3 regions of the Streptomyces sp. NPDC047108 genome follow, and region 3 is predicted to be linked to each of the others. Evidence: riboswitches for the same ligand, from Rfam matches in the RefSeq annotation. Region 3 holds a riboswitch; each other region holds the start of a gene.
The links. A riboswitch is a leader RNA that binds a small molecule or an ion and turns the genes downstream of it on or off. The one in region 3 is predicted to bind cobalamin.
Positions count from the first base shown of each region.

Region 1: it holds a riboswitch for cobalamin, as region 3 does, so the genes downstream of both, ABZ822_RS24355 (CbtB-domain containing protein) here and ABZ822_RS14980 (cobalamin biosynthesis protein) in region 3, are expected to answer to the same signal.
Region 2: it holds a riboswitch for cobalamin, as region 3 does, so the genes downstream of both, ABZ822_RS29735 (ABC transporter substrate-binding protein) here and ABZ822_RS14980 (cobalamin biosynthesis protein) in region 3, are expected to answer to the same signal.

Region 1 is NZ_JBEYUP010000014.1:144,989-148,252, forward strand. Features, by position in the region: gene ABZ822_RS24350 (CbtA family protein) at 48-848, opposite strand; gene ABZ822_RS24355 (CbtB-domain containing protein) at 865-1,086, opposite strand; adenosylcobalamin (AdoCbl) riboswitch at 1,136-1,250, opposite strand; gene ABZ822_RS24360 (histidine phosphatase family protein) at 1,634-2,233, shown strand; gene ABZ822_RS24365 (DUF2252 domain-containing protein) at 2,407-3,264, shown strand, end outside.
Region 2 is NZ_JBEYUP010000025.1:33,070-36,333, forward strand. Features, by position in the region: gene ABZ822_RS29720 (acyltransferase family protein) at 1-315, shown strand, start outside; gene ABZ822_RS29725 ((2Fe-2S)-binding protein) at 312-458, opposite strand; gene ABZ822_RS29730 (hypothetical protein) at 460-1,065, opposite strand; cobalamin riboswitch at 1,301-1,485, shown strand; gene ABZ822_RS29735 (ABC transporter substrate-binding protein) at 1,515-2,570, shown strand; gene ABZ822_RS29740 (iron ABC transporter permease) at 2,567-3,264, shown strand, end outside.
Region 3 is NZ_JBEYUP010000006.1:53,855-57,118, forward strand. Features, by position in the region: gene ABZ822_RS14970 (inorganic phosphate transporter) at 1-1,211, shown strand, start outside; gene ABZ822_RS14975 (hypothetical protein) at 1,265-1,504, shown strand; cobalamin riboswitch at 1,670-1,801, shown strand; gene ABZ822_RS14980 (cobalamin biosynthesis protein) at 1,943-3,016, shown strand; gene ABZ822_RS14985 (cobyric acid synthase) at 3,013-3,264, shown strand, end outside.

The sequences.
Region 1 (3,264 bases), on a different contig from region 3:
CGCTGTCCGTACGAGCCGTTCCGTACGCGTCCTTCCCTCCGTACGGCTCAGCTCGCCGCCGACGCGGCCGACTGCTGCTGCGCCGAACCGTCCGCGGCCCCGCTCTCCTGGCTCTCCGGGCTCTCGGCGCGCACCGTGCGCGGCAGCAGGACCCGCTCGGCCAAGTACCCGAAGAGCAGGCCGAATCCGGCCCACAGCAGCGCCTGGATGGCGAAGGCCGCCATCCGGAACTCCCACAGCACGGTGGCCGGGAAGTCGGCCGGCGTCTCGTCGACCACCGGCAGGAAGACCATCGCGAGGGCGACCGTCCCCACGAAGGCCGCCGATGCGGTGATCGAGGAGTTCCAGTTGCCGAGGCGCGGAGCGAGCCTGCGTCCCAGGATGATCGCACCGATGGCGAGCAGCACGGTGAGCGCGATCATGAGGAAGAACAGCGCCGTGCGCTGGTCGAGCGTCTCCGCGTCGGTCGAGGCGGGCGGATTCGCCGGGTACTTCAGGAACGGCACCAGACAGGTGGTGACGAAGGCGCCTCCGGCGACGAGCGCCGCCGTGGCCCGCGGCCCGAAGCGCCCGATGCGCCCCAGGGCGAAACAGAACGCCAGCGCCGCGATGCCGCCGACGGCGATACCGAAGACCAGGGTTCCGGTGGCCAGGCCCGCGGTCGACTGGACGGTACGGCTGACCAGTTCGACGCCGCCGTGCTCGTGGGAGTGGGACTCCTCGTAGGCGATGGCGGCGTCGACCGAGGGTTCACCGAGGAGATAGGCGAGCGCGAAGGCCGGAATTCCGGCGATGACGCCCGCGAGCATGCCGCGCACCAACAGGGTGCGGATGGTGACCGAGTTCATGTGTGCGCTTCCCCACTCAGTGGCAGGGGAAGCCGAGAAGGTGCCGGCCGTCGTGCACCCACTCGTGGACGCCCTCCCCGGAGAACACCGCGAAGACACCCTGCTCGGCGCCGACGAAGTACAGCAGGACGAGCATGAGGACGCCGACGAACGCGGCCCAGGGCAGGATCGCCCGGACCGGCAGCGGCGCTACGGCAGGCGGTTGAACAGGGGTGGGGGCAACGGCGGACTGGGCCATGGCGAGACCTCCTCGGGAACACGCGTCCCGTCATCGTGTGGAGCACGCGACGACGGAGCGTGGGTCTGACTCACCGGCGGCGACCCCTCGGGGAGTTGCTGCCGCTCGGCACACAGTGGCGCGACCGTGCCGGATTTTCACCGGACTTCCGTACGCACCGTCGTCCTTTCGGACCAGACGGTACAGCCACCTGTTCCGCCGGCCAATACCGGCCATGGGCCAACGGTCCCCGGCCGGCGCGCGGAACGGGCGGGACGATCACCGAGCCGTACGGGTGTGACGATCACCGGGCGGACCGCGCGGGACGGCCAACGGCCCGCCCCCGTACGCCGACCGCCGACCGTCAGGCCGGTACGCGGGCGGCTGCTGCCCCTCCGCGTCACGCCGGGCGGTCCCGGGCCGCCGCCCGCTGCCCTTCCGCGGACCGTGACGTACGGCACGGCCGTTCACTACCATCACGGCGCACCGCCCCGGAGGCCCGCGTCACCTCGGACGCGTCACCGCGCGGCGGAACCCCCGGCGAAAGGACCCTCCCATCACCCTCCGGATGACCCTGATCTCCCCCGCGAGCAGCGACGCTCTCGGCGACGCGCGGTTCGACGACGGCAGCCCGCTCGACGACCGCGGGGTCGCGGCGGCGCGCGCCGCCGCGGCATCCCTTCCCGCGCGCCAATGGCGCCAGTTCTGTGCGCCGTCCCCCCGCTGCCGGCAGACCGCCGACGCCCTCGGGCTGAGGGCGGACGTGGAACCCGCCTTGCGCGACTGCGACATGGGTGCCTGGCGGGGCCGCACCCTCCATGATGTCGGCCGGCACGATCACCACGCGTTCAGCGCCTGGCACCAGGACCCGGCCCACGTGCCGCCGGGTGGCGAGTCGAGGCTGGACTTCGGCGAGCGCATCGCCGCATGGCTCGACCGGACGCTCGCGCTCGCGCAGTCCGCCCGGATCGAGGGGGACGAGGTGGCGCGGCGTGGTGGCCGGATGGTCGTCGTGGCCGAGCCCGGCGTGATCCGGATGGCGGTGCTGCACGCGCTGTCCGCACCACCGGAGGCGTTCTGGCGCATCGATGTGCCGCCGCTGTCCGCGACACATCTCGTCGGGCGCGGGCCACGGTGGAACCTCCGCAGCGGCCCCCTCGATCCGTAGTCCGCGGCTCCGGAATCCCGCTCCTTCCACGGCAACTCCGTTCCGCGACGACCCGGTCACACCTGGTGACAGCATCGTGCGGCCACGGCGGACGTGTGCCACCGTGAGATGGTCGAAGACCGCCGGTCGGCACGCCCGACGACGGCCACGTTCTCGAGCCCGAGGAGCGAGTCATGGCCGGTCAAGGAACTGACGCGCGCAAGGGCCGTTCGGGCTCGGGGTACACCCCGCTGCGCCCGGCCCCCTCCGTGCGCTCCTCCTACCCGGCGCGGTCCGAGCGGAAGCCGGGGCCCGCGCCGACGCCGCAGGAGCGCGCCGCCCGCGGAAAGGCGGCACGCACGGGCGCACCCCGCAGTGCGCACGGCGAGTTCGAGCCCTCGCAGGGCCGGCCGGACCCTCTGGAGATCATCGAGAGCCAGTCGGCCACGCGGGTCTCCGATCTGGTGCCGATCCGCTACGGGCGGATGCTGGAGTCGCCGTTCCGCTTCTACCGCGGGGCCGCGGCGATCATGGCGGCCGATCTGGCCACGACCCCGCGGAGCGGCCTGACGGCCCAGCTCTGCGGGGACGCGCACATGCTGAACTTCCGCCTCCTCGCCTCGCCCGAGCGGCACTTGATGTTCGACATCAACGACTTCGACGAGACCCTGCCCGGCCCGTGGGAGTGGGACGTCAAACGGCTGGCCACGAGCCTGGTCATCGCGGGCCGGGAGAACGGCTTCTCCGACGCCGAACGGGCGGGTGTCGTCCTGACCGCCGCCCGCCGGTACCGCGAGCAGATGCGCCTCTACGCCGGTATGCGCAACCTCGACGTCTGGTACGCGCGCCTCGACATGGACGAGATCCAGGCGGTCGTGGCCGAGCAGCTCGACAAGGTCCACCGCAAGCGCCTGTCCCGCGCCCTGGACAAAGCGCGCTCCCACGACACCCTGCAGGCGTTCGGCAAGCTGACCGAGGAGATCGACGGCGAACGCCGGATCGCCCCCGACCCGCCGCTGATCGTGCCGCTCGGCGATCTCCTCCCCGAGGTG
Region 2 (3,264 bases), on a different contig from region 3:
TGCTCGATGGTGCTGGTCGCCTGCTTCCTCACCTGGGTGCCCAAACGGCGCATGTGGTTCACCGCCCTGGGAGCGGGCACCCTCTACGGCTATCTGCTGCACGGCTTCCTGGCCAAGGGGTCCCGCTTCTGGGACTGGTACGACCTGCCGTGGCTGCACACCCCGGAGGGTGAGATCACGGTCACCGTCTTCGCCGCCGCCTTCATCACGGTGCTGTGCACGCCACCCGTACGCCGCGTCTTCCGCTTCACCATGGAGCCGACGATGGAGTGGGCCTTCAAGCGGGACGCCACCGAACTGGCTCCGCGCCGCTAGGAGTTCGCGCCGCGGGCGGGGCCGGTGCCGCGTCCGCGCCCGCCCCGGTCGTGGAGCACGCAGTCGCCGCACAGGCCGCGCCCGTCGACCTTGTAGTAGAGACAGCAGCTGCGGCGGCGGTACGTGAAGGGGGCCAGGGTCAACTCACCGGCGCTTGCGAGGGGTTCCCTGCCCAGCAGCGCGGTGGCGAGCGGGAGCGGCGGCACGGGCGCGTCCGGGACGTGGGCCGTCAGCACGCGGGACGGCGCCGATCAGCGCGGAGGCGGCGTTGCCCGGCAGGATCCGCGCCGACAGCCCGTACCGCTGCCGCAGGGCATCGCCCAGCGGCAGCAGATTGCGGACCAGGACGGTCTCGTACAGGCCCTCGGACAGCTCGCCTCCGGCGAGCGCCGGGACTTCCCGCAGCCACAGGTCGACGGGGCCGGACTCGGGCGTACGCCACCACAGCCGCTCGGGCGCCAGGTCCGGCACGCGGCCGGTGAGGGCGGCGGTCGCCAGGGCGATCGACCACAGGCGCGCGGCCGTGCCGATGTGCAGGGTGGAGGCGGCGACGCGTGGGCCGCCGGTCCCGAGCCGCCGTTCGATCGTCGTCACGTAGCCGGCCTGTGCCGCCGCGTCCTCGTACAGGTCGGTGAGCGGCCGGAAACCGGCGTCGTCGGGCCGCGGTCCGCAGGCCACCGCGAAGTACGGGCCGATGGCGGAGACCTGGGTGAGCGCGTCGGCGGTCGGCATGTTCGGCACCTTGGGCATGCCCGGCATTCTGCCGGGTCCCCCGGCTCCACCGTCCGCGGGCCGCACCGCGGCGTCGCAGGGCCCCTTGCCGGATCCCGCACCGTGTCGCCGGCCACACCGTGCGGACCCTCCGCTTTTGGCGCGTTCGTCGGTCGAGGGCCTGAACCGGCCCTGGATCCGGGCCTGTTGAGGTGCGCGGTGTCCCGGACCGCGCGAGGGATCACATCCGCACGCCCTTTCACCTCCGGACCAAAGGAACGTAATATCGCCTGGTCATCACCGCGACGGGAGACAGGAAGCCGGTGCGAATCCGGCACGGTCCCGCCACTGTGACCGGGGAGTGGACCCCGTGCACACGGCCACCGCGCTCCGCGCGGGAAGGCCGGGGCACACGCTGATCCGGGAGTCAGGACACTGGCCTGTCGCGGGCCCGTTCCGAGGAGCGCGGACTCCCCAGGAGGCTCTACGTGTACGACGGCATGCCCCGTCCCCTGCCCACGTCCCCCGCCCGCCCACGCCCATGCCCCCGCCGCCTCACGCGTGTCGCGGTGTCCCTGGCCGTCGCCCTGTCCGCGACCCTGCTCGCCGGATGCGGCTCCTCCCAGGGCGACGCCGGCGACAAGGCGTCCGCACCGGCGGCGAAGGGATTCCCGGTCACCGTCGACAACTGCGGTACGCGCACGACGCACCGCGAACCGCCGTCCCGGGTGGTCACCATCCACCAGCACCCCGCGGAGCTGATGCTCGCCCTCGGGCTGAAGGACCGGATGGTGGGCACCGCCTACCCGGACTCGGCCGTCCTGCCCCAGTACCGGAAGGACTTCGAGGCCGTCCCCGAACTGGCAAAGAAGGAGCCGTCGTTCGAGACCGTGCTGGAGGCCGAACCGGACTTCGTCTACGGGGGCTACGGCAGCGCGTTCGCCGAGAACGAGGGCCGCTCCCGCACGGCGTTCGCCGACGCCGGGATCTCCACCTACCTCAACCGCGAGTACTGCGGCTCGAAGAAGAAGCTGTCCATGGAGGACACCTACGCCGAGATCCGCACCATCGGCAAGATCTTCGGCGTCCGGGACCGGGCCGAGGCACTGGTCTCCGGCCTCGAGCGGCGCATCGACCGGACGCAGCGCGCCCTCGAGGGAGCCTCCGACGTGCCGGTGTTCGTCTACGACAGCGGCGACAAGGCGGCGTTCACCGCCGGCGGCAAGGGCCTGGGCACCGAGATCATCCGCCTTGCCGGCGGCCGCAACGTCTTCTCCGACCTCGACGAGGTCTTCGGCGACGTGTCCTGGGAGCAGGTCGTGGACCGCAGGCCCGAGGTCATCGCCATCTATGACTACGCGGGCGCCGGAAGCGTCGAGCGGAAGAAGAAGTTCCTGCTGTCGCAGCCCGCCCTCGCCGACGTCCCGGCGGTGAAGAACAAGCGGTTCGTGGTGGTGCCGCTGACCTCGACCCTCGTCGGGGTCCGCCCGCCGTACGCCGTCGAGGACCTGGCGCGCGCCCTGCACCCCGGAAGGTTCCGGTGACGGCCCCGCCGCAGGCCGCCGCCCCCGCCACCGCAGTACGGGCCGCCCGCCCCCGACACCGTGGACGCGGGCGCACGTTCGCGCTGACCGTTGCCGTCCTCGGCGGTCTGCTCTTGGTCTCGCTCACCGCGGGCCTGGGCATCGGCTCGGTGCACGTGCCGCCCGGCGAGGTGTGGAGCATCGTCGCGCACGCGCTGGGCGCCGACCTGGGCCCGGAACCGGTCGCGTCCCCGGCGCGCGAGACGATCGTCCTGACCGTACGGGCGCCCCGAGTGCTGCTCGGGGCCGTCGTGGGTGCGGGGCTCGCGGTCGTCGGCACCGCCATGCAGGCACTCGTACGCAACCCGCTCGCGGAGCCGTATCTGCTGGGCGTCTCCTCGGGGGCGTCGCTCGGGGCCGTGGTCGTGGTGGTCTTCGGGCTGAGCCTGTTCGGCCCCGTGTCCCTGTCGGTCGCCGCCTTCGCGGGCGCGCTGCTCACCCTGCTGCTCGTGTACGTCACCGCCCGCGCCGGCGGACGCATCACCTCCGTACGCCTCGTGCTGTCCGGGGTGGCGGTCGCCGCGGTCCTCACCGCCGTGATGCATCTGCTGCTGCTCACCGCTGACCGCGGCAACCAGGCCCGGGAGATCCTTTCCTGGACCCTCGGCGGTCTCGGCGGCGTCCGGTGGCAGACGCTGTGGCTGCCCACGGCAGG
Region 3 (3,264 bases):
GCTTCCACGACACCGCCAACGCCATGGCCACCACCATCTCCACCGGGGCGATGAAGCCCAAGAGCGCGGTGGCGATGTCGGCGGCCCTGAACCTCGTCGGCGCGTTCCTCTCGGTCGAGGTCGCAGCGACGATCTCCAAAGGCATCATCGACGAATCCGGCATTCGGCCCGAAGTCATCTTCGCGGGCCTGGTGGGTGCCATCGTCTGGAATCTCCTGACCTGGCTCGCAGGACTCCCGTCCAGCTCCTCGCACGCCCTCTTCGGCGGCCTGATCGGCGCGACCGTGGCCTCGGTCGGCTTCGGCGCCGTCCACGCCGACGAGGTCGTCATGAAGGTCCTCATCCCGGCGGTCGCCGCACCGATCGTCGCCGGTCTGGCCACGCTGCTGGCCACCCGCCTCACCTACCGCGCGGCCCGCAAGGCCGACCCGAAGGCCACCGCCAAGGGCTACCGCGCCGGCCAGATCGCCTCGGCCGCGCTCGTCTCCCTGGCCCACGGCACGAACGACGCGCAGAAGACCATGGGTGTGATGACCCTGGCGCTGATCACCGGCGGCGCGCTCGCGCCGGACGCCGACCCGCCGATGTGGGTCATCGTCTCCGCCGGTCTCGCCATCGCGCTCGGCACGTACCTGGGCGGCTGGCGGATCATCCGCACCATGGGCAAGGGCCTGACCGACATCCAGCCGCCGCAGGGCTTCGCCGCCCAGACCGGCGCCGCGGTCACCATCCTGTCCTCCTCGCACCTCGGCTTCGCCCTCTCCACCACCCAGGTCTGCTCCGGTGCGGTCATGGGCTCGGGGCTCGGCCGCAAGGGCGGCGTGGTGCGCTGGTCCACGGCCGGCCGGATGTTCGTCGCCTGGGGGCTGACGCTTCCGGCCGCGGGCCTGGTCGGCGCGGCGGCGGCACTGCTCGCCGAGCAGGGGACCGCGGGGGTCGCCGCCGTGGCCGTCCTGGCGCTCCTCGCCTGCGGCGCGATCTGGGTCGCCTCCCGGCGCCGCCCGGTCGACCACACCAACGTCAACGACGCCGAGATCCCGGAGGAGCCGGTCGGGGTCATCACCGCCGCCATCCGGTCCGTCACCCCGCCGCCGCTGGGCGGTTCGGGATCGGGCACGGGCTCCGCGGAGCAGCCGGAGACGTCCGGGACGGACGAGGCCGCCAAGGTCGGCGAGCCCCGCTCGTCCAGCGGCTCCAAGGTCTCGGTCTGAGCGCCGGCCCGGTCCGGCACGCGACTCGACAGCGTTAAGAAGGAAGCATCCGCATGGACATCGACTGGGCAGCACTCGGCCAGGTCTTCGGCGTCAGCCTGGTGGTCACCGTCGGCATCGTGGGCGTGTTCACGCTCGGCATCGTCGGCAGTTCCCGGAAGGCGGAGACGCAGCCGGACGGCACGGTCGCGGCCACCGCCGCTCCGAGCGTCCCGGCCCGTATCGGCGCGTACGTCTGCTACGGGCTGTGCGCGGCGGCCGTCGCCTACGGCCTGTATCTGATCGTCGCCTGACGACCCGTTTGCCGTACGGGCGGCGGCACACCGGTCACCTCCGCGGTCCGGGAACGGCACAGCCGTTCCCGGACCGCGCTGCTGTGGGCCTCATCTCGCAGGTCACAGCTCAGTTGACGGCTGTTCGCGGACCGTGGTGGACTGCCCGAGCCAAACGGCGGCAGGAGAGGAAGCCGGTGCGAATCCGGCGCGGTCCCGCCACTGTCACCGGGGAGCGCTCCCCCACCCCAGAAGTCACGGCCCGCAGCGGCGGGTTGGAAGGCCGGGGGTCGCGCCGATCCGGAAGCCAGGAGACTCTCACCGCCGGTCACGTCGAGCCAGGGCGCGGACCCTGAGTGAGGACATGTCGCATGCCCGGCCGCCGTCGTACGCCCAGAGTTCCCGTGCCGTGTCACCGCCGCGCCCGTTCCCTTCGAGGCGTGACGGCGTCCTGATCCGATGCGTGCCGAACACGCCTCCTTCGTGTACGGCGCCGCACTGGGCTTCGCCGCGGACCTGGTCGTCGGCGACCCCCGGCGCGCCCATCCCGTGGCCGTCTTCGGGCGGGCCGCTGCCGCCGCCGAGCGCCGCCTGTGGCGCGACCACCGCGGCCACGGCGCCCTGTACGCGGTGGTGTGCGCGGGCGGAGCCGCGGCGGTCGCGGCCGGGCTGTCCCGTACCGTGCGCCGCTCCCCCGCCGCGGCAGTCGCCCTGACCGCCGCCGCGACCTGGTCCGTGCTGGGTGGCACGTCGCTCCGCCGCGAGGCGCGGGCCGTTGGCAACGCCCTGGCGGCCGGGGACCTGGAGGTGGCCCGGGAGCGTCTGCCGCATCTGTGCGGCCGCGACCCGCAGGCCCTGGACGGACAGCAGATGGCGCGGGCCGTCGTGGAGTCGGTCGCCGAGAACACCTCGGACGCGGTCGTGGGCGCCCTGGTGTGGGGCGCCGCGGCGGGCGTGCCTGGTCTCGTGGGCTTCCGCGCGGTCAACACCCTTGATGCGATGGTCGGTCACAGGTCGCCCCGCCATGTCCGGTTCGGATGGGCGGCGGCCCGTCTGGACGACGTGGTGGGCTTCCCCGGCTCGCGGCTCACCGCGGCGCTCGCGGTCCTGGCGGGCCCGGACCCGCGCGGCGCCCGGCGTGTGCTGCGCCGGGACGCCCGGAGCCACCCGAGCCCCAACGCGGGCCCGGTGGAGGCGGCGTTCGCGGGGGCCCTGGGCGTACGGCTGGGCGGAACGCTGGCGTACGGCGGGCGCGTGGAGCACCGGCCGGTGCTCGGCGAGGGCAACCGCCCCGTGAAGGTGGCGGACATCGAGCGGGCCGTACGGCTCTCCCGGCGCGTGAACGTCCTCGCGCTCGTGGCGTGCGCGGGCGCGCGCCTGGTGTGGGGGGCGCTGTGCGCACGGGACGACAGGCCGGGGCGTGCCGCGGGTGCGGCCCGTACGGCGTCCTCGGCGTCCCGTCGCGGCCGTCGGACGGGCACTGGGCTGCGGGGCGTACGGCTCCGGGGGAACAGCGGGAAGGGATCGGCATGACGCGCGCACGGGGCGGGGGCCTGCTGGTCGCCGGGACCACGTCGGACGCGGGCAAGAGCGTCGTCACGGCGGGCATCTGCCGGTGGCTGGCGCGCAAGGGCGTGGCCGTCGCGCCCTTCAAGGCGCAGAACATGTCGCTGAACTCGTTCGTGACGCGGCAGGGTGCGGAGATCGGGCGGGCCCAGGCGATGCAGGCCGCCGCCGCCCGCGTCGAACCGACGGCGCTCATGAACCCCGTCCTGCTCAAG